One region of the Streptomyces sp. YPW6 genome, then DNA from elsewhere that is predicted to be linked to it. Evidence: riboswitches for the same ligand, from Rfam matches in the RefSeq annotation. Region 1 holds a riboswitch; each other region holds the start of a gene.

The links. Region 1 has a riboswitch for cyclic di-AMP ahead of KME66_RS21190 (transglycosylase family protein). Riboswitches for the same ligand answer to the same signal wherever they lie in the genome.
Positions count from the first base shown of each region.
Region 2: it holds a riboswitch for cyclic di-AMP, as region 1 does, so the genes downstream of both, KME66_RS01390 (transglycosylase SLT domain-containing protein) here and KME66_RS21190 (transglycosylase family protein) in region 1, are expected to answer to the same signal.
Region 3: it holds a riboswitch for cyclic di-AMP, as region 1 does, so the genes downstream of both, KME66_RS11930 (C40 family peptidase) here and KME66_RS21190 (transglycosylase family protein) in region 1, are expected to answer to the same signal.
Region 4: it holds a riboswitch for cyclic di-AMP, as region 1 does, so the genes downstream of both, KME66_RS06410 (M23 family metallopeptidase) here and KME66_RS21190 (transglycosylase family protein) in region 1, are expected to answer to the same signal.

Region 1 is NZ_CP076457.1:4,763,906-4,771,662, reverse strand. It holds gene eno (phosphopyruvate hydratase) at 1-922, opposite strand, end outside; gene KME66_RS21190 (transglycosylase family protein) at 1,246-1,953, opposite strand; cyclic di-AMP (ydaO/yuaA leader) riboswitch at 1,959-2,137, opposite strand; gene KME66_RS21185 (transglycosylase family protein) at 2,426-3,499, opposite strand; gene KME66_RS21180 (cytochrome P450) at 3,676-4,956, opposite strand; gene KME66_RS21175 (nucleoside triphosphate pyrophosphohydrolase) at 5,013-6,017, opposite strand; gene KME66_RS21170 (SurA N-terminal domain-containing protein) at 6,271-6,924, opposite strand; partial or broken gene KME66_RS21165 (protein kinase) at 7,076-7,757, opposite strand, start outside.
Region 2 is NZ_CP076457.1:314,816-322,572, forward strand. It holds gene KME66_RS01375 (dihydrodipicolinate reductase) at 1-737, shown strand, start outside; gene KME66_RS01380 (carboxymuconolactone decarboxylase family protein) at 734-1,213, shown strand; gene KME66_RS01385 (GMC oxidoreductase) at 1,286-2,929, opposite strand; gene KME66_RS01390 (transglycosylase SLT domain-containing protein) at 3,089-3,904, opposite strand; cyclic di-AMP (ydaO/yuaA leader) riboswitch at 3,910-4,097, opposite strand; gene KME66_RS01395 (FAD-dependent oxidoreductase) at 4,550-5,911, shown strand; gene KME66_RS01400 (SpoIIE family protein phosphatase) at 5,938-7,757, opposite strand, start outside.
Region 3 is NZ_CP076457.1:2,765,047-2,772,803, reverse strand. It holds gene KME66_RS11955 (glycosyltransferase family 2 protein) at 1-150, opposite strand, end outside; gene KME66_RS11950 (ATP-binding protein) at 634-1,920, shown strand; gene KME66_RS11945 (response regulator transcription factor) at 1,917-2,612, shown strand; gene KME66_RS11940 (C40 family peptidase) at 2,738-3,817, opposite strand; gene KME66_RS11935 (hypothetical protein) at 4,136-4,489, shown strand; gene KME66_RS11930 (C40 family peptidase) at 4,537-5,733, opposite strand; cyclic di-AMP (ydaO/yuaA leader) riboswitch at 5,732-5,887, opposite strand; gene pcrA (DNA helicase PcrA) at 6,190-7,757, shown strand, end outside.
Region 4 is NZ_CP076457.1:1,461,622-1,469,378, reverse strand. It holds gene KME66_RS06420 (pitrilysin family protein) at 1-770, shown strand, start outside; gene KME66_RS06415 (pitrilysin family protein) at 797-2,167, shown strand; cyclic di-AMP (ydaO/yuaA leader) riboswitch at 2,485-2,652, shown strand; gene KME66_RS06410 (M23 family metallopeptidase) at 2,667-3,482, shown strand; gene KME66_RS06405 (GntR family transcriptional regulator) at 3,663-4,370, shown strand; gene KME66_RS06400 (HPr family phosphocarrier protein) at 4,531-4,812, opposite strand; gene KME66_RS06395 (bifunctional GNAT family N-acetyltransferase/acetate--CoA ligase family protein) at 4,909-7,757, shown strand, end outside.

The DNA of each region.
Region 1 (7,757 bases):
CGATCTGCACCTTGGAGCCGATGCGGTCGGTGATGACCTTCCAGCCGGCCCAGTCGTCCTCGTACAGCGGGTCCTCGATGGAGACCAGCGGGTACGCGGAGACGAGCTCCTCGTAGTACTCGGTCATCTCGGCGGCCGAGCGGGACTTGCCCTCGAACTCGTAGGCGCCGTCCTTGTAGAACTCGGACGCGGCGACGTCGAGCGCGAGCGCGATGTCGCGGCCCGGGACGTAGCCGGCCTCCTTGATGGCCTCGACGATGAGGTCCAGGGCGGCGCGGTTGGACTCCAGGTTCGGGGCGAAGCCGCCCTCGTCGCCGAGTCCGGTGGACAGGCCCTTGGTCTTGAGGACCTTCTTCAGCGTGTGGTAGATCTCCGCGCCCCAGCGCAGGGCCTCGGAGAAGGACTCCGCGCCGATCGGCGCGATCATGAACTCCTGGATGTCCACGTTGGAGTCGGCGTGCGAGCCGCCGTTGAGGATGTTCATCATCGGAACGGGCAGCAGGTGCGCGTTCGGGCCGCCGAGGTAGCGGAAGAGCGGCAGGTCGGACGCCTCGGAGGCGGCGTGCGCGACGGCCAGCGAGACACCGAGGATGGCGTTCGCGCCGAGCGAGGCCTTGTTCTCGGTGGCGTCCAGGTCGAACATCGCCTGGTCGATGAGGCGCTGCTCGGTGGCGTCGTACCCGACGAGCTCCGGGCCGATCTGCTCGATGACGGCGAGGACGGCCTTCTCGACGCCCTTGCCCTGGTAGCGGTTGGGGTCACCGTCGCGAAGCTCGATGGCCTCGAACGCACCGGTGGAGGCGCCGGACGGAACGGCAGCACGGCCCGTGCTGCCGTCGTCGAGGCCGACCTCGACCTCGACCGTGGGGTTGCCCCGGGAGTCGAGGATTTCCCTGGCTACGACGACGTCGATGGACGGCACGAGGCATCTCCTTCTGGGATCTGACACTGGTTGTGCAGGGTCACTGTGGCCTTGCGACACGAGCCTATCCGGCCCGGCCGCGTCCGTCGGCCGCCCGCCCGCCTCCTGGGACGAAAAAGGACCCAAGAGCCTGCATAACGGGGCAGAACTCTAGAAATCTACTGGGCGGTAACAACAAGAGGTGAACGCACGCGGCCCTCCGGACGCCCACCGCTCACGAAGAACCCGGCCCGGCGCGCTGGGGGGAAGAGCGCGCCGGGCCGGGAAGCCGTGCGAGGGAGGATGCCGCCGGACACCCTCCCTCCGAGGAGGAGAGACGGCGATTACTTCAGGTGGAGCTGCTGACCCGGGAAGATCAGGTCTGCGTCCTCGACGATGTCGTCGTTGAGCTGGAAGAGCTTGCTCCAGCCGCCCTTGACGCCTTCCTTCTGAGCGATCTTGCTCAGGGTGTCGCCGGACTTGACCTTGTACTCGCCGTCGCCCTTCTTGACCTTGTCGCCGGTCGGGGTGGTGACGGTCTTCTTGCTCTCGGCCTTGGGGGCCTCGCGCTGCTCGCTGCGCGTCGTGGGCTGCTCGGCCTGACGCTGCGGCTGCGCCTGCTCGGGCTTGCTGGCGGACTGGCCGGAGCCGCCGGGGTTCACGCCCGGGTCCACACCGTCGTTGGTGAGGCCGCCGGCGCCGGCGCAGGCCCAGGCGCCCGGACCCTGCATGTCGAGAAGCTTCTCGGCGGTGGCGATCTGCTGGTCCTTGGAGGCCAGGTCGGCGCGCGCGGCGTACTGCGTACCGCCGGCGGCGGCCCAGCTGGACTGCGAGAACTGCAGCCCGCCGTAGTAGCCGTTGCCCGTGTTGATGGACCAGTTGCCACCGGACTCGCACTGGGCGACGGCGTCCCAGGTCTCGACGGAGGCGGCGGAGGCGTTGGTCGCACCCATCAGCGGGACGGCGACGGCGGCACCGGCGACACCGGCGAGGGTCGCGAGACGGGTGGCCTTGGACGGGCGGCGGTGCTTGCCCTTGCTGTTCAGCAGCATGGAACGAATCTCCTCACCGACGCCTACGAGGTGAGCTGTCGGGTTCGGGCTGATGAGTTGCCCGGCCGTGCGTCCTTGCGCACGGCTCCACCCCAAGCCGGTCCCGTACGCCCCCCGGAAGGGGATCGTGCGGACCCGGCGGCCTACCTGGGTCCCCCGCTCCTGCCTACGGCGCTTACGCGTCTGTTCCCTCCGACCGACGGCAGGATTCGGCGTGACGGTCGACGGGGCCCGCGGTGCGAGCGGCTTAGACCGTAAACACAGGCAAGCCCGACATTCAAAGACGGACATAGGGGGCAATCGACTCGAACTCGCGGCAACCGATGGGGCGTTTCCGCAGGTCGGGGGCGATGTGCGCGAAGGGACCGGAAGGGGCGCGTGAGTTGAAGCAAAGAGACCCATGTCTCACTTACGCAAAGTGGACATAGGTCTCTTAACTGCCTCTGTTTTCGGGGTGTTTTCCCGAATTGACTCAGTTGGCGGCAGGCGCCTCGGCGGACGCGTCGGCATCCTGCGGCGCGGCCTGACCGGCCCCCTGCCCCTGCCCCTGCCCCTGCCCCTGGCTCCGCTCCAGCCCCAGATCCAGGTTCTGGCCGGGCAGGATCAGGTCCGGGTCGGAGCCCAGGAGGTCCTTGTTGGTCTCGTACAGACCGGTCCAGCCGCCGGGGACTTCCTGGGCGTCGGCGATCGCCCAGAGGTTGTCGCCGGGCTGCACTGTGTACGCACCGGCGACCGCCGCACCGCCGTCCCGGGCGTCACCGTCACCCCGCGAGGCGTGCCGGCCGGATCCGCGCGGCCCCTCCTCCTGCCCGGCACCGGCCTCCTCGGGCGCGGGGGCGCCGCGATGCTTGCCGCCCTTGCCCAGGGAGGCGTCGGGGGCGGCGGAGGGGTCGGCGGCGTCGGGGGCCTCGGAGGAGGGCGGGGCGGAGGGCGTCACCGCGGGGTCGGGGGCTTCGGCGCCCCGCTCCGCGCCGGCACTGTCCCCCTTGCCCGCCGGGCCGCCCTTCTCGGCCTTCCCGCTCCCGTCACCCTTGCCGCCCTTGCCGGACTCGCCGGCTTCACCGGACGTGCCGGATTCATCCGCTTCACCGGACGCGTCCGCGTCGTCGGTCGGGGTGGCCGTCGGGTCGGGGGCCGGCGCGGTGCCCGGGTCGACGCCCGGCAGGCTGCCGTCCACCGCGAGCCCCGAGATCACCGCACAGCTCGGCCATGCCTTGGGGCCCTGGTCCGCCAGGACCTTCTCGGCGACGGAGATCTGCTGCGACCGGCTGGCGAGGTCGGCGCGGGGTGCGAACTCCGTTCCGCCGTACGCCGACCAGGTCTCCTGCGAGAACTGGAGCCCGCCGTAGTAGCCGTTGCCGAGGTCGGCGCTCCACATGCCGCCGCTCTCGCACTCCGCGACCCGGTCCCAGGTGGTGGCCTCGGCGGCGGTGGCGCCGCTCGCCCCGAGCAGCGGGATGGCGATGGCCGATCCCGTCACGCCTGCGGCGACGACGATGGCGGGTGCCTGGCGAGGGCGGCGGTGTCTGCCGTTCGCGGAGCCCATGGGTATGCCTTCCGTGCGACTGACAAGCGAGTGACCTGAGCTCCGCGCAGCGGGATTACGTGCCTGCGTCGGTGCACCAGTGACGCGTGAGCACCATGCGGCCGACGCGTCGAACCGTGAACCTAGCGGGACTCGAACGTGTGTCACAAGTCGATGCAGCGCAGATCACGTAAAAGTCACAGAGTTGACAGCGTGTCACTTTCCTCGGAACGGTTTCCCGGCTCGAACGCGACCGGAAGCGTGCGCAGTCCGCGCATGATGAGCCCGCCGCGCCACCGCAAATCGGCAGGTTCTTCAGCAAGTCGCAGGTCAGGCAGGCGTCTCAGGAGCGTGGCCAGCGCGGTCCGCCCTTCGAGGCGGGCCAGCGGGGCCCCCAGGCAGTAGTGGATGCCGTGCCCGTAACCGAGGTGCTGATTGTCACTCCGTGCAAGGTCCAGTGTGTCCGGATCCGTGAAGCGCTCCGGGTCGCGGTCGGCCGCCGCGAGCACCACGAGTACGGGGTCCCCGGCGGCGATCTCCTGGCCGCCCAGGGTCAGCGGCTCGGTGGCGTACCGCCAGGTCGCCATCTCTACCGGCCCGTCGAACCGGAGCAGTTCCTCCAGCCCGGTCGCCAGCAGGTCGCTCTCCTCCAGGTCCGGGGACGCCGCGAGGGACGCCTCCAGCCGGGCCCGCTGCTCGGGGTGGCGCAGGAGCGCGTAGGTGCCGTTGCCGATCAGGTTGACGGTCGTCTCGAAGCCGGCGAAGAGGAGGATGAACGCCATCGCGGCCGCCTCGTTCTCCGTGAGGTGCTCGCCGTGGTCGCTGGCCCGGATCAGTCCGGAGATCAGGTCGTCGCCGGGGTTCTCCCTTTTGCGGTGGATGAGTTCGGCGAGATAGCCGCGCATCTTCTTCACCGACCGGGCGACCCCGCCGCGCGGCCCGCCCCCGTGCCGGATCATCATGCCCGCCCAGTCCCGGAAGTCGTCCTGGTCCTCGCGGGGAACGCCGAGCAGGTCGCAGATGGCGTAGATGGGGAGCGGGAAGGCGAGGTCGTGGATGAGATCGGCCTTCCCCTCCTCGATGAACCCGTCGATGAGCCGGTCCGTCAGCTCCTGCACGCGGGGCGCGAACTCCGCGACCCGGCGCGGGGTGAACGCCTTGGACACGAGCCGGCGCAGCCGGGTGTGGTCCGGGGGGTCGATGTTGAGCAGATGCGTCATCAGCTCCGCCTTGCGCTCCCCCGGAATCCCCGTCTTCCCCTTGGCGTGCGGCGACTCGGCGTGGTGGGCGGGGTTCTTGGAGAGCCGCGCGTCGGCGAGCGCCTGCCTGGCATCCCCGTACCGGGTCACGAGCCAGGCCTCGACCCCGCTGGGCAGCGCGGTGCGGTGCACGGGGCGGTGCTCGCGGAGCCAGGCGTAGGCGGGGTAGGGGTCGGAGGCGAACTCCCAGGTGAAGAGTTCGGGGGCGCTGTCGGGGATGGTGGCGCTGTGGGGGCAGGCGGAGCGCTCGGGGGCGCGGGTGTCGGGGCTGTCGTTCACGCCTCCTCCGCCGCCAGGATCGCGTCCCGGTACGCCCGGGCCGCCGCGCGCAGGGCGGCTTCCGGGTCGGTGCCGTTCGCCTCGGCGGCGACGGCGAGGGCGAGGAGGTCGTAGCCGATGGCGTTGCCGGAGGACGGGTCGCCGGTGGGAAGGGGGACGTCGAGGCCGGCCGTGCGGGCGCGGCTGCCGAGCTTCGCGGCGAGGGCCAGGCCCGGCTGGCCGAGCGGGACGCCTTCGGTGACCGAGGTGCGCTGCTTCTCGATCGCCTTGGTGCGCAGCCAGTGCGCGTGGACGTCCTCGGGGGTCTCGGCGGTCTCGTCGCCGAAGACGTGCGGGTGGCGGTGGATCAGCTTCTCGACGAGGCCGCCCGCCACGTCGTCGATGGCGAAGGGTTCGTCGGGGTCCTCCTCGGCGATGCGCGCGTGGAAGACGACCTGGAGGAGGACGTCGCCCAGTTCCTCGCGGAGTTCGTCCCGGTCGCCGTCCTCGATCGCCTCGACCAGTTCGTACGCCTCCTCGATGGCGTACTTGGCGAGGCCCCGGTGGGTCTTCTGCGAGGTCCAGGGGCAGACGCGGCGGATCTGGTCCATGACCTGGACCAGGTCGAGGAGGCGGGCGCCGGGGAGGTCGTACGAGCCGGGGAGCAGTTCCAGGTCCGGCATGGCCACCCGGCCCGAGCCGCCCAGGCGGGCCAGGCCGTCGGTGAGGGGGGCGTTGCCCTCTCCGCCGGTCAGGACGACCACCGTCCGGCCGCCCGCGCAGTCCGCGACCAGTTCGTCCGCGGAGGGGGCGGCGTGTTCGACGCGTACGCCCGCCTCGCGGAGGTAGGGCAGCTGCGGCTGGTCCGGGTCCGCGGTGAGGACGCGGTCGGCGGCGCGCAGGGTCTGCCAGGCCGGCCAGGACAGCAGACCGGGCGCGACCCGGTGGCTGGCGGTGAGCAGGACGATGCGGCCGGGGTCGGCGGGGGTCTCGACGGGAGTGTCGGGGGCTTCGGCGTTCACCCTGCGAACCTACCTCCGGCGGCGGACCCGGCCGGGCGGCGGACCTGCCTCCGGGCGGAGGCCTGGCCGGGCGGGGCCTGGCCAGGCGGGGCCTGGCCGGGCGGAGGACCCGCCTCGGGGTGTGGCCCGCCTCTCGTGGCGGATCAGGTCCGGCGGCGGACCCGCCGTCGGCCTGCCTCCCCGGCACGGATCGCCTCCGCCGTCGGTCTGCCTCCGGCCGTCGGGCTGCCTCCGGGGCCTTCGGCCCGCCCGCTCAGGCGCCCGTCGGCTGTTCCGGCGTGAACTCGGTGCGCTGGGTGATCCAGGGCGCGCTGTAGTTGCCGAGCTGCATCTTCTGGTCGTCCCAGGTGCCGAAGCGCGGGTTGACGTCGATGTCGAGGGCCTTGGACGCCTTCGTGAGGGCCTCTCCGACGACCTGCTGGCCGGCGGGCGTGCCCAGATCCGCGCCGAGCGCCCGGGCCAGCTTCGGGAGCTGGACCTCCTGGCGCATGTCGCCGTCGATCTGGTCCGGGGCCACCCAGCGCTGCTGGAGCATCATCGCCTCGAACTGCTCCTCGCCGCCCTGCTGGGCGAGGCCGGCCTGACGCATCTCCTGGATCTCCTTGCGGGAGACGGTGACCCCCGCGTCCTCGGCGGCGCGGTCGAGGATCCGGCCGAAGATCAGACCGTGCAGCTTGGCGCGGTTGAGCTGGCCCGACTTGTTGACCAGCTGGGCGGCCTGCGGGGAGCTCTCCTGGGCGGTGCGGACCTCCGCGGCCCGCTCCTGGACCGCCGACACCTCGATCCGCTCGCCGCCCACGACGGCCGCGGCACCGGGGTGGGCCTGGTTGCCGCAGGCCGACAGGAGCGGTGCGGCGACGAGCGTTGCGGCGAGGACGGAGAGCGCGGTGCGACGACGGCGGTGCAAAGGAGCCTCCCGGGGAGAGTTTGTGCATCGGTGCACAAAGCCTTGCGGTGATCGATGTTAGGCAGTGGATGTGGGCTGTGCCACTGATTCGACCAACGATTCGGGAGGAGTTGGGGATGTGGTCGGCGACGAGCGGCCCTCCGGCGTCCTGTCAGCCTCCGCGGACGTCCCGCTGGTGGCTGAGCCGGCGGCGCAGGTCCATGGGCAGCGGGTGGTGCGGCCCGTAGGTGCGCTCGGCGTCGTACAGCAGCGCCTGGAGCTGGGCCCGGCCCGCGGTGTGGTCGCCGACCGCCAGGAGCAGCTGCCCGATGCGGTGCCGGATGTCGAGGGCGCGGCCGGGATCGGAGGTGACCGACCCGTAGGCGTTCTCGTAGTACGGGAGGACCGCGCGGTACTCGACCAGCGCCGCCCCGGCCTCGCCGAGCTGTTCCAGGCACTGGGCCGCGTCGTGACGGAACTGGAGGGCCTGGGCGTCGGCCGGGCCCGCCTCAGCGGTGCGGTCCTCGGCGAGGCGGCGCAGTTCGGGCAGGGCTCGGCGGTACTGGCCGTCGTCCATGAGCGTCGCCGCGTACTGCTTGCGCAGGATGCGCACGACCGGTGAGTGCTCGCCGTGCTCGGCCGCAGCGGCCGGGAGGGTGGCGCCGAGGACGTCCACGGCCTGGGTGATCCGGCCCTCGCCGAGCAGCTTCTTCACCTCGTCCACGGCCCGCGCCACGTCCAGCCGGCCGGGCGGCGGGGTGGCGGGGCGGGCGGGAGCGGCAGGGGTGGAGCGGGCCGGGGACGGGAGGGCGGCCGGGGCCGGGTGAAGGACGGCGGGCCGACGGGGCCGGCGG
Region 2 (7,757 bases), 4.4 Mb from region 1:
CCGAGCTGCGGGAGCCGGTCCTGGCCGCCGTCGCCGAGGGGGGCGGCTCCCTCTTCGTCTCCGGTGTCGACCCCGGCTGGGGCAACGACGTCCTGCCGCTCCTGATCAGCGGCCTCGGGACCGAGGTGGACGTCATCCGCTGCCAGGAGATCTTCGACTACTCCACGTACGAGCAGGAGGACGCGGTACGGCATCTGATCGGGATGGGCCACCCGATGGACTACCAGCCGCTGATGCTGGCGGAGGGCGTTCCGACGATGGTGTGGGGCGGCCAGATCCGGCTGATGGCACGGGCCCTGGGCGTCGAACTGGACGAGATCCGCGAGACCCTGGACCGCCGGGCGCTGGAGGCGGCGGTGACCACGCGCACGATGGGCGCGTTCGCGGCGGGCACCCAGGGCGCGGTCCGCTTCGAGGTCCAGGGCGTCGTGGCCGGCGAGCCCCGGCTCGTCATCGAGCACGTCACCCGGATCCACGCCTCGTGCGCGCCGGACTGGCCGTCCCCGCCCGACGGGGTGGGCGCACACCGCGTGGTGATCGAGGGGCGGCCCCGGATCGAGGTGACGGTCGAGGCCTCCGACGAGGGCGAGAACCGGTCGGCGGGCGGGAACGCCACCGCGGTCGGACGGCTCGTCTCGGCGATCGACTTGCTGGTGGACGCGGAGCCGGGGCTGTACGACGCACTCGATGTCCCGCTGCGGCCTGCGGTGGGCAGGCTGGGAAGGAGACCGGCATGATCATCGATGTTCCGGAGGGCCAGGAGCCCATCGGTTACGTGTGGGGGGAGATGGTCCCCGGCATCGGCGCGGCCGCCGCCGCGTTCTCGATGTCCGTCTACGAGCACACGACTCTGGGGCTGCGCGAGTTCGAGGCGGCCCGGCTGCGGGTGGCGCAGATCAACGGGTGCCTGTTCTGTCTGGACTGGCGGACCGAGCGGGACGGGACGAAGGTCGAGGAGGAGTTCGCGGCCGCGGTGACCGAGTGGCGTACGACCGGGGCCTTCGACGAGCGGACCCGGCTCGCGGCGGAGTACGCCGAGCGGTACACGCTCGACCATCACGGCCTGGACGACGCCTTCTGGCAGCGGATGACCGCGCACTACAGCCAGAGGGAGATCGTGGAGCTGACGATGAGCATCGGCTCGTGGCTGGCGTTCGGGCGGCTCAACCATGTGCTGGGCATCGACGCGGTGTGCGTTCTGCCCGGTCACTGACGGAGTCCGGGGCCGCCGGGTTGGCACTCCCGGCCCCGGGCTCTTCGCGGGCTCCCGACGGCGACGGCTCGCCTACAGATCGGTCGCGATGATCCGTTCGATGTTGCGCTCGGCGAGCGCGGTGATGGTGACGAACGGATTGACGCTGGTGTTGCCGGGGATCAGCGCCCCGTCGATGACGTACAGACCGGAGTAGCCGTGCAGCCGGCCGTGGTTGTCGGTGGCCTTGTCCAGGACCGCGCCGCCCAGCGGGTGGTAGGTGAGGTGGTCGCCCCAGATCTTGTAGGTGCCGAAGAGGTCCGTGCGGTAGATCGTCCCCTCCTTGCGGTTGATCTTGTCGAAGATGGTCTTCGCGGCGTCGATGGACGGCTGCTTCCACGCCGTCTGCCAGTCCAGTTCCGCCTTCGCCGCCGCCGCGTTCCAGGTGAAGCGGGCGCGGTGGGGGTTCTTGGTGATGGAGAGGTAGAACGACGCCCAGGTCTCGATGCCGGTGGGCAGCGGAGCGATCTCGGCGAACGCTCCCCCGGCGTCCCAGTTGTCGATGCCGCCGGTGGGGATGGACGACTGGACCTTCCCGGTGGGGTCCCAGAGGTGGTTGGCGCGGCCGCACATGACGTTGCCGTTGTCGCCCCAGCCCCGGCCGATCTCGTCGTTGAGGAGGGGCAGCGCTCCGGTGGCCTTGAGGCCGACGAGCAGTTTGCTGGTGCCGACGCTGCCCGCGGCGAAGAACACCTTGTCCGCGGTGACGGTCTTGGTGACGGTGGTCTGTCCGCCGGTGTTCAGCTGGTCGATGAGCACGGTGTAGCCGCCGCCCGGGGCCGGGGTGACCGTGGTGACCTTGTGCAGCGGGGAGATGGTGACCCGGCCGGTGGCTCTGATCCGTTCGATGTAGGTCTTCTGGAGCGACTTCTTGCCGTGGTTGTTGCCGTAGAGGATCTCCCCGTCCAGGGCTGACCTGGGGACGGTCCCGGCCGCCTCCTGCTTCATGTAGTCCCAGTCGTAGACGGCGGGGACGAAGAGGAACGGGAAGCCGGAGCGCTGGGCGTGTTTCCGGCCGACCCTGGCGTACTGGTAGCAGTCGGCGCTGTCGAACCAGGCGGGGTCGATGGTGCCGACACCGAGCCCGCTGTTGGCTCGCGGGTAGTAGGTGGCGTACATCTCCGCGGCGTTCACCGTCGGGAGGATCGCGCCGAAGTTCTCCCGGCGCGGTGTGACGGCCATGCCGCCGTTGACCAGGGATCCGCCGCCGACGCCCCGGCCCTGGTAGACCGTGATGCCGCCGAACTCCTCGGCGTCGAGGATGCCGGTGCGGCAGTTGACGTTCTTGTCGAGGGGGAAGCCGAGGAAGTTGCTCAGCGGCTGCTTGGTCCGGGTCCGCAGCCAGAAGGAACGGTCGTCCGGCCTGGTGGTGTTGGCGAAGATCTTCCCGTCCGCGCCGGGGGTGTCCCAGGCCATGCCCATCTCGACCATATGGACGTCCACGCCTGCCTCGGCTAGGCGGAGGGCTGCCACGGAGCCGCCGTATCCGGTGCCGATGACGAGGGCCGGCACGTGGGCCCCGGATCCGATCGGCGCCGCCGCCGCACGGACTCCGGCCCATGCCCGAGGAGCGTGCCCGACGATGGCCGCGGCCCCCAGAAGAGAACCTGTTCCCGTGATGAATCTTCGCCGCGAGACCCCCTTGGTCTCACTTTCCTGCATGGTAGCGTCGCTCATGTGACCCTCCTCACTCTCGACAGAGTGGAACAGGTTCTACTGCCGTTCGCGTGGTAAGTCACGGGAAACTTGGGGGTAACTTCCCGGCGACACCCCCCGTACGACACAGGAGCCCCGGACCGTGCGGTCCGGGGCTCCATGTGCTGCTCGGTCGCGCGATCAGTAGGCGCCGAAGACGTTGTCGATCGAGCCGTAGCGGTCCGCGGCGTAGTTGCACGCGGCGGTGATGTTGGCGACCGGGTCGTAGCTGTCGGTCGAGGTGCCGGGCACGTGGTAGGCCTGGAAGGTCGGGTCGATGACCTGGAGCAGACCCTTGGACGGAGTGCCCTTGGCCGCGTTGGAGTCCCAGTTGTTGATGGCGGCCGGGTTGCCGGAGGACTCGCGCATGATGTTGCGGTGGATGCCCTCGTAGGTGCCGGGGATGCCGTGCTCGGCCATGACCGCCAGCGACTCCCGGATCCAGCCGTCGAGGTCGTTCGTGTACGTGACGGCCTTCTGCTCGGCGGCCTGCGCGACGGGGGCGGCGTTGATGCGCTCGGAACGGTCGGCGCGGTCCGTCGAAGTACCGCGCTCGGCGGACGGGGAAGCCTTGGCCGCCTTGTCGTCCGACGAGGCGGCGATGACCAGCTTGATGCCCGGGTGAATGAGGTCGGGATTCGATCCGACGATCTTCCGGTTGCCTTCGTACAGCTTCTTCCAGCCGCCACTGACGGAATACTCGCGGGCGATCTTGGAAAGGGTCTCACCCGCCACCACGGAATGCTTGGCGGGGGCGGCCTTCGCAACGGAATTCACCGGTGCGGCCACCGCGGCGGGAGCCACGGCCTGCGGCGCGGCGGCAGCGGCGGGAGCAGCGAACGCGCTGGTGGCGCCGATCACCGGAAGGGCGAGAACGGCCCCTCCGGCGGTCACGGCGGCGAGGGTGCGGCCGAGCGAGGTGGACGGGGAACGGCGGTGCTTACCCTGTGCGGGCATGGGGGATTTCCTCTCCGGCGCCTGCGAGGTGAGCTGTCGGGTTCAGACGGGAGATGTCTGGCCGCATCGATGTGCGACTTCACCCCAAGCCGTTCCGGTTACGGATCGGCGACTTACCTGGGTCCCCCGCTCCTGCCGTACGTGAGTGGGTTTCGGATTCCCGGACGGCGGCAGGATTCGGCGTTCCATCCGGATTGACGGTGACCGTAGGCGAGAAACACCGGACGGAACAAGCCCCGCATTCCGGATTCCCTTTTCCCCGCATGATCGAATAGCGGAATTCCCGCATCGGGCCGCGCCGTCGCGGCGTCAACTTTCTTCGCACAGAAGGGAACCGATGCGTCCACTTCGGCGTCCGCCCCCGCGGACGTGACGCTCACCACTCCCTCGCGCCGATGGCGAAATCGAGACTGAGCAAAAGTCTCAGAATCCCCGATAAGCCCTTTATGGACCAGGAGACGTATAGAGGTCAAAACGGTCATAGCGGGATAATGAATCGGGTTAATCGGGCACCCTGGCCGGGGGTGACCGAAGGGCTCGCGCGGCGATCGCTTACGGTGTGGGGTGGAGACTAGTAAGCCAAGCCTTACCTCCGACGTACGCTGTACCTGCCCGCGTTCGCCCGCCCCGAAGGATCACCACGCCATGACACGCCCCGTCCGCGTCGCCATTGTCGGAGCCGGCCCCGCCGGTATCTACGCTGCGGACGCGCTGCTCAAATCCGAGGTCTGCCAGGACCCGGGGGTCTCCATCGACCTCTTCGAGCGCATGCCCGCGCCCTTCGGCCTCATCCGCTACGGCGTGGCACCCGACCACCCTCGGATCAAGGGCATCGTCAAGGCTCTGCACCAGGTGCTGGACAAGCCCCAGATCCGGCTCTTCGGGAACGTCAGCTACCCGCACGACATCGGCCTGGACGACCTGCGGTCGTTCTACGACGCGGTGATCTTCTCGACGGGCGCCGAGGCCGACCGCGCGCTGGACATCCCCGGCATCGAGCTGGACGGCTCCTACGGCGCGGCCGAGTTCGTCTCCTGGTACGACGGGCACCCCGAGGTCCCGCGCACCTGGCCGCTCACCGCGGAGAAGGTCGCCGTGCTCGGCGTCGGAAACGTGGCCCTGGACGTGGCCCGGGTCCTGGCCAAGACGGCCGACGAACTGCTGCCCACCGAGATCCCGGACAACGTCTACCAGGGCCTCCGGCAGAACAAGGCTCTGGAGGTGCACGTGTTCGGCCGGCGTGGCCCGGCACAGGCCAAGTTCAGCCCGATGGAACTGCGAGAGCTGGACCACTCCCCCAACATCGAGGTCATCGTCAACCCCGAGGACATCGACTACGACGAGGGCTCCATCGCGACCCGCCGCGAGAACAAGCAGGCCAACATGGTCGCGCAGACCCTCGAGAACTGGGCGATCCGCGACGTCGGCGACCGCCCGCACAAGCTGTTCCTGCACTTCTTCGAGTCCCCGGTCGAGATCCTCGGCGAGGACGGCAAGGTCACCGCGCTGCGCACCGAGCGCACCGAGCTGGACGGCACCGGCAACGTCCGGGGCACCGGCCGGTTCACCGACTGGGACATGCAGAGCGTCTACCGTGCCGTCGGCTACTACTCCGAGGAGCTGCCCAAGCTCCCCTTCGACGTCACCTCCGGCACCGTCCCGCACGAGGCGGGCCGTGTCATCGCCGGGGACGAGCACATGACCTCGGTCTACGTCACCGGCTGGATCAAGCGCGGCCCGATCGGCCTGATCGGGCACACCAAGGGCGACGCCAACGAGACGGTCGCCTGCGTCCTGGAGGACCGCGCCGCCGGCCGACTGCCCGAGCCGGCCACGCCCGCGCCGGAGGCGGTCGAGGCGTTCCTGGACGACCGGGGCGTCCGCTACACGACCTGGGAGGGCTGGCACAAGCTGGACGCCCACGAGCAGGCGCTGGGAGAGGCCCAGGGCCGTGAGCGGATCAAGGTCGTCGAGCGCGAGGGCATGCTGGACGCCTCCGGCGCCTGATCGGCAGGACGCTTTCCGGCCACCGTCTAGGAGGCCGGATCCGGGGCGCCCGTCGTACGCCCCGGGTCCGGTCTCCTGAACGTGCGCCACAGATCGGGCCCCGGCTCCCGCGCCGTCCGGGCCCGTCGGCTGCGAGGGGCGTCGGCCCAGCGGGCGGCGAGCAGGAGCGCGATGTCGTCGGGGCGGTCGGTGGCCGCCCTGGCCTCTCCGATGACCTGGTCGGCCGTGTCGGCCAGCGGGACGGCGCCGATGCGTTCGACGGTGGCGCGCAACCGCTCGATGCCCTCGTCGATGTCCGTCCCCGGGCGCTCGATCAGCCCGTCCGTGAACAGGGCCAGCATCGCCCCCGGTTCGAGCCGTATCTCCGTGACCGGGTAGACCGCGTCCCCGTCGATCCCGAGCACGATGCCGCCGGGCAGGTCCAGCACCTCCGTCCGGCCGTCGGGCCGCCGCAGCACGGGCTGCGGATGCCCCGCCCGTACGGCACGGGCCACGCCGGTCGCCGGGTCGAGGGCGATGTAGCAGCAACTGGCGAACTGCCCCGGGTCCAGATCGATGAGCAGCCGGTTCGTGCCGCTCACCACCTCCTGGGGATCGTGCTTGCTCAGCGCGAAGGCCCGCACCGCACTGCGCAGTTGGCCCATGGTCGCGGCCGCGGCGACGCCGTGTCCCTGCACGTCCCCGATGACCAGCGCGAGTTCGTGGCCGGTCTCGATGACGTCGTACCAGTCACCGCCCACGTCCATGCCCTGGGTGCCGGAGAGATAGCGCCCCAGCGTGTCCACCCCGTCCGCCTCGGGCAACCGGTGGGGCAGCAGGGCGTCCTGGAGACCGCGGGCGAGGGCCGACTCGCTGTCGTAGCGCTGGGCGCGCTGCAGGGCCTGCGCGATCAGCCCGGCCAGGGCCGTCAGGACCGTACGCTCCTCCGGGCTGAAGCCGCGCGGCCGGTCGAAGCCGAGGATGCAGGAACCGACGGGCCGTCCCGAGGCGATCAGCGGGAGGAACGCCCGCGCCCCGACGTCCGCGTCGATCGGGATGCCCGGATAGGCCTCGGCCAGGTGCTGCATGGACTCGAAGAAGATCGGGCGGCCCGTGGTGAGGGTCTCCACCCCGGGAATGCTCACGTCGAGCCCGACCCCGTCGAAGCGGTCGAGGAAGCCCTTGGGGAACCCCGTCTCCCAGGCGAGATGGAGATGGCGCTCGTTCAGCAGGTAGATCGCGAGCTGACGGCCGCCGAACGCGGGCAGCAGCTCGTCCGTGACCACCGAGGAGACCTGACGTGCCGTCACCGCCTCGGTCAGGGCGATGGCGAGGGCCACCGGTCGGTACAGCGCGGAGGAACGGTCGGCGGTCGAGCCGATGCCCAGCCCCGGCGCGGTGACGGAGCCGGGGGCGTAGGCGGGCTGATCGGTCGCCTGGAGGACGACGCTCAGCCCGTCGTGGCCGGGGTACAGCGACACCGACAGCCAGAGTGCGGGCGGGCGCCGGGCGAGGAAGTGGACGGGCTCGTCCGCGATCAGGGCCGCCCGGTAGTGGTCCTCGTAGGCCCCGTGCCCGAACCACGGCAGGGCCTGCCACACCGGTTGGCCCACGAGCTCGGTGCGGGGGTGGCCCAGCAGTTCCTCGGCGAGGCCGTTGGCGTACGTGATCCGGCCCAGCCGGTCCAGGGAGAGGATTCCCCGGGGCAGCCGGTCGGCGGCCTCCGGGACGACGGGCCCGGCACCCAGGTCGACCAGGAAGCCGGTCAGATGGCTGGCGGAGACGTCGCCGTCCGGGTGCGTCCAGCGGCCGGACAGCTCCAGCAGATGGGACCGGCCGTCCGGGCCGCGCAGCCGCATCCGGCGGA
Region 3 (7,757 bases), 2.0 Mb from region 1:
CGGGATCACGACCACGGTGTCGTGCGCTGGTTCGCGATGCGCTTTCGGCAACACCTTGTCCACTGCTGGGGGCGGCGCCTGCCTGACGGCTTCGGTGCCTGGGGGAAGTGCTTCCTCGGAATCGAGCAGGGCCGACCCTGTCAATGCCATAAGGGTTCTCCAGTCGAGCGCGGATCGATATGTGCAGCACACGGCACTGTGTACCTGGTTCACCTGGCAGCGGTCATGATCACACACCTCTTGTCATTGGTCTGGACCTGTCTCGGTGTACGGGTCGCGAAGAAGTGGCGAACTCTGGTCCGGTCTTTTCGGTTGATTGCGTTGGCAACGATCTACGTATGCATTCCGGCCACTCCGTCAGCCACGCTTTTGGGAGAAACCGCCCGATCTCGGCCGAGGCTGCCTTATGTGCATTTGATGAGACGTCAGGGAGGCGGCCGGCGTCCGGTGAGCGAACTCACATGAGCACCTCCGGGGCTCCGTCTCCGCAGGGCGCGTTCCAGAGGCGCCACCGCGCGTCGGACCGCATCGAGACGGACGCCGGCACCCGGCCGCGTGCGGGGGACGGCATCAGGGTCACTTCGGGGGCTGACCCTGATGCCGCACCGCGTGCGCGCGTGTGACGATCGGGGTATGCCCGCCGCCACCGCCCGAGCCGCCAGCTCCTTCACCGCCGACCCGGGGGAGACGCCGCCGCGCAAGCTCTACCGCAGTGCCGACGGACGGCTGCTGGGCGGCGTCGCGCGCGGGCTGGCCGGGCACCTGGGCCTGCCGGTCGCCTGGGTGCGGCTCGTCTTCCTCGGACTGTTCGTCACCGACGGCCTCGGCGCCCTGCTCTACGCGGTCTTCTGGATCGTCGTCCCGCTCGGCGTCGGCGGCGTCGAGCCCTCCCGCTCCGTCTTCGAGACCGGCGCCGACGGCCGCCGCAGGCTGCGCAAGCCGGACAAGGGGCAGGTCTTCGCGCTGATCGCCCTGGTGAACGGGGCCGTGGCCTACTTCGTCAACGTCGACATGGGCGGCGAGACCGGTCGCTACATCTGGCCCACCCTCCTCATCGGCGCGGGCTCCGTCCTGGTCTGGCGGCAGGCGGACAACGCCCGACGCGCCCGCTGGATGGAGGTCAGCCGCAACCGCAGGCTGCTCCACGTGGCCCGCGGCCTCGCCGGGGTCGCCCTGGTCGGCCTGGGCCTCGCCGTCTTCCTCGTCGTCCGCGGCTCCGCCGCCCAGCTCGGCAATGTGCTCACCGCCGCGATCGCCGTGCTGACCGGCATCTTCCTGCTCGCCGGGCCCTACCTGGTGCGGATGACCCAGGACCTGTCCGAGGAGCGCCTGATGCGCATCCGGGCCCAGGAGCGGGCCGAGGTCGCCGCCCACGTCCACGACTCGGTGCTCCACACCCTCACCCTGATCCAGCGCAACGCGGACGACGCGGGCGAGGTCAGACGCCTCGCCCGCGCCCAGGAACGCGAGCTGCGCAACTGGCTCTACAACCCCGAGGGCACCGGCAAGGACGAGGACGACGAACCGGAGACCCTGGGCGAGGCGGTCAAGCGGGCCGCCGCCGAGGTCGAGGACAAGCACGGCGTCCCCCTGGAGGTCGTGGTGGTCGGCGACTGCCCCCTCGACGAGAAGCTGGCCGCCCAGATGCAGGCCGCGCGCGAGGCGATGGTCAACGCCGCCAAGTACGGTGGCGAGGGCGGGGCCGTCCAGGTCTTCGCGGAGGTCGAGGGCCGGACGGTCTTCGTGTCCGTACGGGACCGGGGTCCGGGCTTCGACCTGGACGAGGTTCCCGCGGACCGGATGGGCGTACGAGAATCAATCATCGGCCGGATGCAGCGCAACGGCGGGAGCGCCCGGCTGCGTTCGGTGCCCGGCGGAGGCACCGAGGTCGAGCTGGAGATGGAGAGGGCGGGCGAATGACCGAGAACACCGGGGCCACCGGGGGCCCGGAGCGGCGGGTACGGGTCGTGCTCGTCGACGACCACCGGATGTTCCGCACCGGGGTGCAGGCCGAGATCGGCCGCACCGAGGAGACCGGCGTCGAGGTGGTCGGCGAGGCCGCCGACGTCGACCAGGCGGTCACCGTCATCACCGCGACCCGCCCCGAGGTCGTCCTCCTCGACGTCCACCTCCCGGGCGGCGGCGGCGTCGAGGTGCTCCGCCGCTGCGCCCCGCTGATGGGCGCGGTGGAGAACCCGGTCCGCTTCCTCGCGCTCTCCGTGTCGGACGCGGCCGAGGACGTCATCGGCGTGATCCGGGGCGGCGCCCGCGGCTACGTCACCAAGACGATCACCGGCACCGACCTCGTCGACTCCGTCTTCCGGGTCCAGGAGGGCGACGCGGTCTTCTCGCCCCGACTGGCCGGGTTCGTCCTGGACGCCTTCGCCTCCACGGACGCCCCGCCGGTCGACGAGGACCTGGACCGCCTCACCCAGCGCGAGCGCGAGGTCCTGCGGCTGATCGCCCGCGGCTACGCCTACAAGGAGATCGCCAAGCAGCTGTTCATCTCGGTGAAGACGGTCGAGTCGCACGTCTCGGCGGTGCTGCGCAAGCTCCAGCTCTCCAACCGGCACGAACTGACCCGCTGGGCGACGGCGCGACGGCTGGTCTGAGACCGGGGGCCAGGGGACGGGGACGGGGGCCAGGGGCCCGTGCCGGCCCGGTACCGGGGCCTCGTGCCGGCGTCCGGTGCGGGAGCCCGGTGCCGGCGCATGGCGCCTGGCGCCGCGGCCCGGGGCTACGCCACCCGGGTCGCGCCCGCGAACGGCATCTGGTCGATCGGCGCGATGCGCACCGGTGCTCCCGGACGCGGGGCGTGGATCATCTCGCCGCCGCCGATGTAGAGGCCGACATGGCTGATCCCGGAGTAGAAGAACACCAGATCGCCGGGGGCCAGTTGGGAGCGCGGGATGCGCTGTCCGGCGTTGATCTGGGTGTAGGTGGTGCGCGGCAGGCTGACCCCCGCGGCCTTCCAGGCCGCCTGGGTGAGGCCGGAGCAGTCGAAGGCGTTCGGTCCGGTCGCGCCCCAGACGTACGGCTTGCCGATCGCGCCGCGGGCGAAGGCGATGGCCTGCCCGGCGCGGGAGCCGGTGGCCGGTGCGGGGCCGCTGCGGGCGGTGGAGCGGTCGGCGTGGACCGGGCCGCCGCCGTGCCGGGCGTCGGCGGCGCGTTCGACGTCGGCCCGTTCGTCGGCGGTCAGGGTGGCCAGCAGCTTCCGGGCGTCGGCCAGCTTGGTGCGGATCGCGGCGCGGTGCTCGCGCAGTTCGGTGCGCCGGGCGGCGAGGCGTTCGGTCTCCTCGTCGGCGCGGGCCTTGACCTGGGAGATCCGGGAGACCTGCCGCTTGATGTTCCGCAGCAGCCCGCTCTGCCGGTCGCCCGCCCGGTCGAGGTAGGAGGCGCGTTGCAGATAGGCGTCGGGGTCGGAGGAGAGCGCCAGTTGCAGGGCCGGATCCAGGGTGCCGGAGCGGTACTGCGCGGTGGCCAGTGAACCGAGCGCGTGCCGGGCGGTGTTGAGGCGGTCGGTGCGGCGGGCGGCCTCGTCGGTCAGGGCGTCGACGGCGCGGGTGGCGGCATCCGCCTTCTCCTTCGCTCCGTTGTACTTCTCGGTGGCGACCTCGGCGTCGTGGTAGAGCCGGTCGACCTTCGCCTTCACCTGGTCCGCGGTGGGGGCCGGTTCGGCGGGGGCCGCCCCCGCACCGGTGACCGATCCGGCGGTGGCGGCCCCGGCGAGCGCCAGGGTGGCGGCGGTGCGGGCAGCAGGGCCGAAGAGCGGGCGCTGCTTGGGTTTTCGATGAGCTGACCTGCGGTGCGCTGCCACGGGGGCGGCATCCTTCCTCTCGGCTGTCCGCCGGGAAACGGCGGCGGGTCCGGGATGGACGCTAATCCTGGCGAGGGGAAAAGAGTCGCCATGACAGGTATTGCCCTGATGTGACGTTTCGCCGGTCACGGATGATCGAATCGATCAAGGAAGTCGAAGGCGGCAAGGAAGCCGTAGGCGGCAAGGAAGCCGAATGCAGCAAAGAGGCCGAAGCCGTCAAGGAGGCCGAGCCATCAGGGGGGAGAGAGGCCGGGGGCGGGCGAGGAAGGCTTACCTCACTGAAGGGTAAAACTTTGGCCATGGCTAGGCTGCCGAGCCATGGACGTACTCATCAATGTCTTCGTCGCCCTGCACATCATCGGCATCGCCTCCCTGCTGGGCGGCTTCCTGACGCAGATGAAGGCCATGGGGTCCGGGGCCGCGCGCTTCACCCCCGCGATGCTGCACGGCGCGCTGACCATGCTGGTCACCGGCATGGTCCTGGTCGGCCTCAACCAGGCCGACGACCAGACCGTGAACAACGTCAAGGTCGGTATCAAGCTGGCGCTGCTGGTCGTGATCCTCGCCCTGGTCTACGTCAAGCGCGACGAGGAGAAGACGGGCAAGGGCCCGTTCATCGCGGTCGGCGCCCTGACGACCGCCAACATCTTCATCGCCACGGTCTGGACCTGAGGCCGGTCCCGGTCGTCCGGGGGGCGGCCTCAGGTCCGGACACCGGGTCACGCCGGGCGGACGCTCCCGTAGATCGGCATGTAGTAGATCGACTCCTCGCGCACGTTCGCACCGGGCTTCGGGGCGTGGATCATCATCCCGTCGCCCTTGTAGATGCCGACGTGGCTGATGTCGTCGTAGAAGAACACCAGGTCCCCGGGCCGGAGGTCGGACGTGGCGACCCGCGTGCCGACCTCGACCTGGTCCCAGGTGGTCCGGGGCAGGGTCACGCCCGCCTCCCGCCAGGCCGCCTGCGTCAGCCCCGAGCAGTCGTAGCTGGCGGGACCCGAGGCCCCCCACACGTACGGCTTGCCGATCTGGGCGCGGGCGAAGGCCAGCACCTTCTCCGCCTTGGCGGCGTAACCGCTGTCCGTACCGGACCCGGACCCCGTGTCCGTGCCCGTACCGGTGCCCGATCCGGATCCCGGACCGCCGCCGGAATCCCGCGCCGCCTCCTCGCGGGCCTGCTCCTCGGCCTCGGCCTTCTGCTTCGCCTCGGCGGCCTGGCGGGCGGCCAGCTTCGCCGCCTTCTCCTTCGCCTCGGCCTCCTTCCGCCGCTCCAGCTCCGCCAGCCGCGCCTTCTCCTCGGCGGTCAGCCGGGACAGCAGCTCGCGCGCCTCGGTCAGCTTGGCCTGGACGTCCTTCTTGCTGGAGGCGAGCGTGGCCTGCGTCTCGGTGAGGGTCTCCAGACTCTTCACGGCCTCCGCGCGCTTCTTCGCCGCCGAGGCCTGCTGCGTACGGAAGTCACTCAGGGCCATCTGCTGCCGCTGCGTCGCCCGGTCCATCAGCCGGCTCTGGTCGAAGTACCCCTGCGGGTCGTCCGCGAGGAAGAACGTCGCCGTGGGAGCGATGCCGCCGCTGCGGTACTGGGCCGCCGCGTAGGAGCCCAGCGCCCGGCGCGCCTCGTTGATCTTCTCGGTCCGCTTCGCCACGTCCGCGAGCAGCCCGTCGACCTTCTTCTGCTGCGACGAGGAGGCGGCCTTGGCCCGGTTGTACTCCTGGGTGGCCGTGCCCGCCTGCCGGTACAGGGCGTCGACCTTCTTCTGCACGTCCTCGATGGCGGGCTTCGGCTCCGCGGGCGCCGCCGTGGCGCTCTGCGTGGAGAGCAGCGTCACCGAGGCCAGCGCGGCCGTCGTCAGTCCGACGGCGGGGGTGGTGGTGCGCACCTTCGTGCGCGGCTTGCGATGCGATGCCAAGACCGGCATCTCCTTCCGTGGACCGCCTACCGGGTTAGCTGTCGGGTTCGGACGGAACGGAAGGCTGTCCTACGGTCCGCATACGGGAGTGCGGGCCGATTCACCCCGGTGCTGCGTGTGGGTCCCCGGTTCCGGACCGCCGGGGAGGCGGCGCGGATTCGGCAGAGGTGTCCGTCAGGCGCGGTTCGCCTCAGGGAGGTACGGATCACCTGACCGAGCACGCTAGCCAAAGCGCCCCACCGCTGGGAAGGACGATGAGCGATATGCCCGATACATTTTCGTGACCTGTCCGGATCGGAGGTCCGGCACCCCCTCCGACCGGGCCGTCCTTCACGGACCGTGGACGTCCGCTCTCCGTGCGTACGGGTGACGGGCGGGCGGTTCCCCGGGTCCCGGCGGCCGCTGCCGACCGCTTCCCGGCTTCGGCGGAAGGTTGTCGGTCCGGCCGCCTAGACTCGGGAGGCGATGAGCAGCCTCTTTGACGACAGTTTCCTGACCGGCCTCCAGCCCGCGGAGGACGGCCCCCCGCCGCCCCCCGAGGACCACGCGCCCGAAGCGGTGCCGGAGGGACTCTTCGAGGGTGTCTACGACGCGCCCCCGCCGCCCCGCGACGGGTACTACCGGGACGGCCACCCGCGCCCGGCAATCGATTCCGCCGGGCTGCTCGAAGGACTGAACACCGAGCAGCGCGCCGCCGTCGTGCACGCCGGATCCCCGCTGCTCATCGTCGCCGGGGCCGGTTCCGGCAAGACCCGGGTGCTCACCCACCGCATCGCCCACCTGCTGGCCGAGCGCGGCACGCACCCCGGGCAGATCCTCGCGATCACCTTCACCAACAAGGCCGCGGGCGAGATGAAGGAGCGCGTCGAGCAGCTCGTGGGTCCGCGCGCGGGCGCCATGTGGGTCATGACCTTCCACAGCGCGTGCGTCCGCATCCTGCGCCGCGAGTCGAAGAAGCTCGGCTTCACCTCGTCCTTCTCGATCTACGACGCCGCCGACTCCAAGCGCCTGATGGCCCTGGTCTGCCGCGATCTGGACCTGGACCCCAAGCGCTATCCGCCCAAGTCCTTCACCGCCAAGGTCTCCAACCTCAAGAACGAGCTCATCGACGAGGAGACCTTCGCCGGGCAGGCCGCGGATGGTTTCGAGAAGACCCTCGCCCAGGCGTACGCGCTCTACCAGGCCCGCCTCCGCGAGGCCAACGCCCTGGACTTCGACGACATCATCATGACGACGGTCCACCTCCTCCAGGCCTTCCCGGACGTCGCCGAGCACTACCGCCGCCGCTTCCGCCACGTCCTCGTCGACGAGTACCAGGACACCAACCACGCCCAGTACACGCTGGTCCGTGAGCTGGTCGGCCCGGCCGGCGAGGACGACGCCCCCGCCGAGCTGTGCGTGGTCGGTGACGCGGACCAGTCGATCTACGCCTTCCGGGGCGCGACCATCCGCAACATCCTCCAGTTCGAGGAGGACTACCCGAGCGCGACCACGATCCTGCTGGAGCAGAACTACCGCTCCACGCAGACGATCCTCTCCGCCGCCAACGCCGTCATCGAGCGCAACGAGAGCCGCCGCCCGAAGAACCTGTGGACCAACGCCGGCACCGGCGCCCGCATCACCGGCTATGTCGCCGACACCGAGCACGACGAGGCGCAGTTCGTCGCCGACGAGATCGACCGGCTCACCGACGCGGGCGACGCCAAGGCGGGCGACGTCGCCGTCTTCTACCGGACCAACGCCCAGTCCCGTGTCTTCGAAGAGGTCTTCATCCGCGTCGGCCTGCCCTACAAGGTCGTCGGCGGCGTGCGCTTCTACGAGCGCAAGGAGGTCCGGGACGTCCTGGCCTATCTGAGGGTCCTCGCCAACCCCGAGGACAGCGTCCCGCTCCGCCGCATCCTCAACGTCCCCAAGCGCGGCATCGGGGACCGCGCCGAAGCCATGATCGACGCCCTGTCGCTGCGCGAGAAGATCTCCTTCCCGCAGGCGCTGCGCCGCGTCGACGAGGCGTACGGCATGGCGGCCCGTTCCTC
Region 4 (7,757 bases), 3.3 Mb from region 1:
ACGCGCCCAACAACGCGGTGCTCTCCGTGGTCGGCGACATCGATCCCGAGCAGACCCTCGCCTGGATCGAGAGGTACTTCGGTTCGATCCCCTCCCACGACGGCAAGCAGCCGCCGCGCGACGGGACACTGCCCGAGATCATCGGTGAGCAGCTGCGCGAAGTGGTCCACGAGGAGGTTCCGGCGCGCGCCCTGATGGCCGCCTACCGGCTCCCGCACGACGGCACCCGCGCCTGCGACGCCGCGGACCTGGCGCTGACCGTGCTGGGCGGCGGCGAGTCCTCCCGGCTGCACAACCGCCTGGTCCGGCGCGACCGTACGGCCGTGGCGGCGGGCTTCGGCCTGCTGCGGCTCGCCGGGGCTCCCTCGCTGGGCTGGCTGGACGTCAAGACCTCCGGCGGCGTCGAGGTGGAGACGATCGAGGCCGCCGTCGACGAGGAGCTGGCCCGGTTCGCCGCCGAAGGTCCCACGCCCGGGGAAATGGAGCGGGCCCAGGCGCAGTTGGAGCGCGAATGGCTCGACCGGCTCGGCACCGTCGCCGGGCGCGCCGACGAACTGTGCCGCTACGCCGTCCTGTTCGGCGACCCGCAGCTGGCCCTGACCGCCGTGGGCCGCGTCCTGGACGTCACCGCGGAGGAGGTGCGCGCGGCGGCCGCCGCGGCCCTGCGTCCCGACAACCGGGCCGTGCTGGTCTACGAGCCCATCGAGCCGGCCGACGAGGCCGCCGAGGGCGAAGAAGGCACCGACGCGCACGAGGGGGCGGCCAAGTGAGCGACGCCGCCGTGACTGGAGTAGCCATGGAGTTCCACCCGCAGCCCACCCCCGGCACGGCCCGCCCCTGGGCCTTCCCGGCGCCCGAGCGGGGCACTCTGCCCAACGGGCTGACCGTGCTGCGCTGCCACCGCCCCGGCCAGCAGGTCGTCGCCGTGGAGATCTTCCTCGACGCGCCGCTGGAGGCCGAGCCCGAGGGCCTGGACGGCGTGGCCACGATCATGTCGCGGGCACTCTCCGAGGGCACCGACAAGCACAGCGCCGAGGAGTTCGCCGCCGAGCTGGAGCGCTGCGGAGCCACGCTCGACGCGCACGCCGACCACCCCGGCCTCCGGGTCTCCCTGGAGGTCCCGGCCTCCCGGCTGGCCAAGGCGCTCGGCCTGGTCGCCGAGGCGCTGCGGGCTCCCGCCTTCGCGGAGAGCGAGATCGAGCGCCTGGTGGGCAACCGCCTCGACGAGATCCCGCACGAGCACGCCAACCCTTCCCGGCGCGCCGCCAAGCAGCTCTCCAAGGAGCTGTTCCCGGCCACCGCCCGGATGTCCCGCCCGCGCCTGGGCACCGAGGAGACGGTCCGGCGGATCGACGCGGCCGCCGTGCGCGCCTTCTTCGAGGCCCACATCCGCCCGTCCACCGCCACCGCCGTGATCGTCGGCGACCTGACCGGCATCGACCTCGACGCCCTGCTGGCGGAGACCCTCGGCGACTGGTCCGGCAACACCGCCCAGGCCCGGCCGGTGCCGCCGATCACCGCGGACGACACCGGCCGCGTCGTCGTCGTGGACCGCCCCGGCGCGGTCCAGACACAGCTGCTGATCGGTCGCATCGGCGCCGACCGGCACGAGCGCGTGTGGCCCGCTCAGGTGCTCGGCACGTACTGCCTGGGCGGCACCCTCACCTCCCGGCTGGACCGGGTGCTGCGCGAGGAGAAGGGCTACACCTACGGTGTGCGCGCCTTCAGCCAGGTGCTGCGCTCCTCCGGCCCGGACTCGGGCGGCGCGGCGATGCTCGCGATCAGCGGCTCGGTGGACACGGAGTCCACCGGACCGGCCCTGGAGGACCTCTGGAAGGTCCTGCGGACGCTGGCCGCCGAGGGGCTGACCGACGCCGAGCGGGAGACGGCCGTGCAGAACCTGGTGGGTGTCGCCCCGCTGAAGTTCGAGACCGCCGCCTCCGTCGCGAGCACCCTGGCCGATCAGGTCGAGCAGCACCTCCCCGACGACTACCAGGCCCACCTCTACGCCCGGCTCGCCGAGACGGGCACCGTGGAGGCGACCGCCGCCGTGGTCAACGCCTTCCCGGTGGACCGCCTGGTCACGGTCCTCGTGGGGGACGCCGCGCAGATCGCCGAGCCGGTGAAGGCCCTCGGGATCGGAGAGGTGACCGTCGTCACCGGCTGACTCCCCGCCCCGCACGGCCGTCCGGGGGCGACCCGGACGAGCCCGGCGATGAGCCCGCCCGGCCCCGGTGGTGAACCCGCGCGAAGCCTGCCGTGAACCTGTGCGACCCCTGCCGTGAACAGGACCCCGACGAAAGAGTTTTCGTCGGGGTCCTGAGCTTTGGTGCGCTTGGTCCCTTTTGGTCCTCTTTGTTGGCTTGGTTGCCTGTCTGCCCTGTGGGATGTGCGACAAATCCCCTTGTCCGTTTGGTGATGGGAAGTCGCCCCGCCTAGCGTCGGCCCGGCTGTCCGTCACCCGTATGCCGCAGCCGCGGCGCCGGGCAGTCATCGCCGAGTCCCCGTCAGGCGCGAGCCTGGGGAGCCGGGGACCCACGCAGTCCCTGGGGTGAATCGGGGGCCCGTACCGCGCAACCGGCGCGGGCATCCGTAGGAGACCTTCCTGCTCCGAACCCGTCAGCTAACCCGGTAGGCGAGAAGGAAGGAAAGGAACCAGCCCCTCCATGGCGTTCACCCGTGCCACCGGGAAGCACCGTGCCCCGAGCCGCCTCACGCGCCGGAGCGTCCGGGCCGCAGGCATCGCGGCCCTGGCCACCACCGGAGTCCTCGGCTCGCTGTCCTCCCCGGCCCTCGCCGCGGACACCGAGGCCACCAAGGTCGCCGACACCGGCCTCACCCAGGCTCTGTCCCTCGACGCCGCCCTCGCCGAGCAGATCGACGCACAGGCCGACGCCCAGCAGCGGCAGGCCGACGCGGCCGCCAAGGCCAAGGCCAAGGCCGCCGCCGAGGCCCGCGAGAAGGCCGCCAAGGCCAAGGCGAAGGCCGAGGCCGAGCGCAAGGCCGAAGCCCGCGCCAAGGAGATCCGCGAGGAGAAGGCCCGTGCCGCCCGCGCCGCCGAGCGCGCCCGGCTGAACGCCTTCCACCTCCCGGTCGCCGGCTCCCACGTCACCACCGGCTACAACGCGGGCGGCTCCCTCTGGTCCTCCGGCAGCCACTCCGGCGTGGACTTCCAGGCCGCGTCCGGCAGTTCCGTCGTCGCCGTCGGCGCCGGTACCGTCGTCGAGGCCGGCTGGGGCGGTGCGTACGGCAACAACATCGTGCTCCGGATGGCGGACGGCACCTACACCCAGTACGGCCACCTCTCCTCCATCGGCGTCTCCGTCGGCCAGAGCGTCTCCTCCGGCCAGCAGATCGGCCTCTCCGGCTCCACGGGCAACTCCACCGGCCCGCACCTGCACTTCGAGGCCCGCACCACCCCCGACTACGGCTCCGACATGGACCCCGTCGCCTACCTGCGCTCCCACGGTCTGAACGTCTGACCCACCCCGCGCCACCCACCGTCCGAAGGCCCCGGCACCCGCCCGGGGCCTTCGGGCATTCCCGCGTGAAGATATCCCTCGATTCCGGCCTGCCATCGGAAATTCCAGCGGATTGTCATAGAGTCACGGAACAGACGTCGGGCGGCCGCGTTTCGCGGGGATCAAGGCGGAGGTTCGGATATGCGCATTCCCGCGCATTCGGTATGCACGGCAATCCGTGACGACATCGTCTCCGGTGTCTACGAGCGCGGCAGCCGCCTCACCGAGGAGCTGCTGGCCCGCCGCTACGGGGTCTCCCGGGTCCCGGTCCGCGAGGCGCTGCGCACACTGGAGTCCGAGGGTTTCGTGGTCACCCGCAGACATGCCGGCGCCTGTGTCGCCGAGCCCACCGCGCAGGAGGCCGCCGACCTCCTGGAGGTGCGGATGCTCCTGGAGCCGCTGGGGGCGGCCCGCGCCGCCCACCGCCGCACCGAGGCCCACCTCAAGGTGCTCCGCGGTCTGGTCAGGCTGGGCCAGGAGCGGGCCCGCCGGGGTGAGGGGGAGGATCTGCGCTCGCTGGGCGGCTGGTTCCACGAGACCCTCGCCCAGGCCTCAGGCAGTCCCGGGCTCATCGCGCTGCTCACCCAGCTCCGGCACAAGATCGCCTGGATGTACCTGGTCGAGCAGCCGGTCAGGCCGGTCGAGTCCTGGGCCGAGCGCGGTGCGATCGTGGACGCCGTGGCGCGCGGCGACGCCGAACGCGCGAGGGCGCTCACCGCCCAGCACGCGGAACGCTCCACCGCCGAGCACCGGCTCCGCCGCCCGGATCTCGCGGCGCGCCGCACCGCTCCCGTTCCTCCGGTGAGGAGTTCGCAACACGGCGTAAACACGGCGGGTGTCCGGCATTAACAGAAGCGCCGTATACAAAGAAGAGTAATTCCGAAGTGCGCTTTCGTGCTGCCCGCATTTTCGAGAAACGGCTCTTTCCCGAAAGCGAAAGAGCCGTGACCCCTTCACGAGGTCACGGCTCTCGCGCGGGTCGCATCCGGACGGACCGGAGGCGGAGGGGTCAGACGGTCTCCGGGAGCTCTTCCAGGCCCTCGGCGACCAGCTTCGCCAGCCGGTCCAGGGCGGCCTCGGCGTCGTCCGCGTCGGACGCGAGCACGATCTCCTCGCCACCCTGCGCGCCCAGGCCGAGCACGGCCAGCATGGAGGCGGCGTTCACCGGGTTGCCGTCGGCCTTGGCGATCGTCACGGGGACGCCGGAGGCCGTGGCGGCACGGACGAAGATGGAAGCGGGGCGGGCGTGCAGGCCCTCGGCCCAACCGACGTTTACGCGGCGCTCAGCCATGGTTCTGCCCTTCACATATCAACGGTTGTCTAGACCAGTCTCTCATGCGGTGCGTGGTGCTGTGCCCGGCCTCCGGTCCGGCCGTAGGCTTTGGCCATGGAGCCCACGCCGGAACAGCGTCCGCATCTCGCGTACCCCGACCACTGGGAAGCGGACGTGGTGCTCCGTGACGGGGGCACCGCACGCATCAGGCCGATCACCACGGACGACGCCGAGCGACTGGTCAGCTTCTACGAGCAGGTGTCCGACGAGTCGAAGTACTACCGCTTCTTCGCCCCGTATCCCCGCCTATCGGACCGGGACGTGCACCGCTTCACCCATCACGACTACGTCGACCGGGTGGGACTGGCCGTCACGACCGGCGGCGAGTTCATCGGGACCGTCCGCTACGACCGCATCGACGACCGGGGCCGCCCCGCCTCCGCCCCCGCCGACGAGGCCGAGGTCGCCTTCCTCGTGCAGGACGCCCACCAGGGCCGCGGGGTCGCCTCGGCGCTGCTGGAACACATCGCCGCGGTCGCCCGCGAGCGCGGCATCCGGCGCTTCGCCGCCGAGGTGCTCCCCGCCAACAACAAGATGATCAAGGTGTTCCGGGACGCCGGGTACACCCAGCGGCGCAGCTTCGAGGACGGCTCCGTCCACCTCACCCTCGACCTCGAACCCACCGAGAAGTCCCTCGCCGTCCAGCGCGGCCGCGAACAGCGCGCCGAGGCCCGCTCGGTGCAGCGCCTCCTCGCGCCCGGTTCCGTCGCGGTCATCGGCACCGGCCGCACCCCCGGTGGAGTGGGCCGCACGGTCCTGCGCAACCTCCTCGCCGCCGGCTACACCGGCCGCGCCTACGCGGTGAACCGCGCCTTCGACGAGGGCCCGGCCACGCTCGACGGGGTCCCCGCCCACCGCTCGCTCGGCGAGATCGACGAACAGATCGACCTCGCCGTCATCGCCGTCCCCGCCCACCGGGTGCCCGAAGCCGTCGCCGACTGCGGCGAACACGGCGTCCAGGGTCTGGTCGTCCTCTCCGCCGGTTACGCCGAGCGGGGCGCCGAGGGCCGCGCGCTCCAGCGCGAACTGGTCCGCCAGGCCCGCTCGTACGGCATGCGGATCATCGGCCCGAACGCCTTCGGCATCATCAACACCGCCGACACCGTCCGGCTGAACGCCTCCCTCGCCCCCGAGTCGCCCGCCCGCGGCCGGATCGGCCTGTTCACGCAGTCCGGCGCGATCGGCATCGCCCTGCTCTCCGGCCTCCACCGGCGCGGCGCGGGCCTGTCCTCGTTCATCTCGGCGGGCAACCGGGCCGACGTCTCCGGCAACGACTTCCTCCAGTACTCCTTCGAGGACCCGGACACCGACGTCGCCCTGCTCTACCTCGAATCGCTCGGCAACCCCCGCAAGTTCACCCGCCTCGCCCGCCGCACCGCCGCCGTCAAGCCCGTCGTCGTGGTCAAGGGCGCCCGGCACAGCGGCACCAACCCGCCCGGCCACGCCGTCCCGGTCAGCCGCATCCCCGACACCACGGTCTCCGCGCTGATGCGCCAGGCCGGTGTCATCCGGGTCGACACCGTGACCGAGATGGTCGACGCCGGGCTCCTGCTGGCCGGCCAGCCCCTCCCGGCCGGCCCCCGGGTCGCCATCCTCGGCAACTCGGAGTCCCTCGGTCTGCTGACGTACGACGCCTGCCTCGCCGAGGGGCTGCGCCCGCGCCCGCCGGTCGACCTCACCACCGCCGCCTCCCCGCAGGACTTCCGCGAGGCCCTGGCCGAGGCGCTGGCGGACGGGACCTGCGACGCCGTGATCGTCACCGCCATCCCGTGGGTGGGGGAGAACGGGGAGGCCGAGACCGGCGACGGCGAGGTGCTGGCCCAGGCCCTGACCGGGGCGGTGGCCGGGGGATCGGCCAAGCCGGTGGCCGTCGTCCACGTCGAGATCGGCGGCCTCGCCGAGGCCCTGGCCGCCGCGAGCAGCACGGTGGCGCCCCGTCCCCGGACCACCGCGCCCCGGACAGCATCCCCGGAACCAGCCGCGGACCGTGCCTCGACCACGACCACGACCACGACCCCGGACGGGACCGCGACCACCACCCCGGCGACGCCCGCAGCCCGGACGGGGTCCACCGCGCCCGGAACGGCGACCACCCCGGCAGCCCCCGGAACGCCGACGGCTCACCCCGCCTCTCGCCGTGCCACCGCTGTGCCGGTCCCCGGAACGGCGACCTCCACGACACCTGCCTCCGGAACGCCGACCCCCGCGACGCCCACATCCGGAACAGCGACCTCCGCAAGGCCCGCACCCGAAGCCGCAGCGCCCGAAGCTCCGCCCCGCCCCGGCCGCATCCCCGCCTACCCTGCCGCCGAACGTGCCGTGCGCGCTCTCGCCGAGGCCGTGAAGTACGCCCAGTGGCGGCGGCAGGCGGCCGTCCCCGGCAAGGTCCCCGAGTTCCTCGACGACACCATCGACGAGGCGGGCGCCGCCGCCCTGATCGAGGAGCAGCTCGTCACCGCACCCGATCCGCGCGGGCGCCCGCTCACCCACGACGAGGCCCGCGAGCTGCTCCGCCACTACGGCATCGACGTACGCCCCACCCTGCCCGCCCCCGATCCCGAGTCGGCCGTCGCCGCGGCGGCCCGGCTCGGCTACCCGGTGGCCCTCAAGACCACCGCGCCCCACCTGCGCCACCGCGCCGACCTCGGCGGGGTCCGCCTCGACGTCGCCGACGAGGAAGCGCTGCGCCGGGCGTACGGAGAGCTCACCGACCTCCTCGGCAAGCCCGCCGAACTGCTTCCCGTCGTCCAGGCGATGGCCCCGCGCGGCGTGGACACCGTCGTGCGGGCCTCCATCGACGCGGCGGCCGGGGCGATCCTCTCCTTCGGCCTCGCGGGAGCGCCCTCCGAACTGCTCGGCGACACCGCGCACCGGCTGGTCCCCGCCACCGACCGGGACGCCGC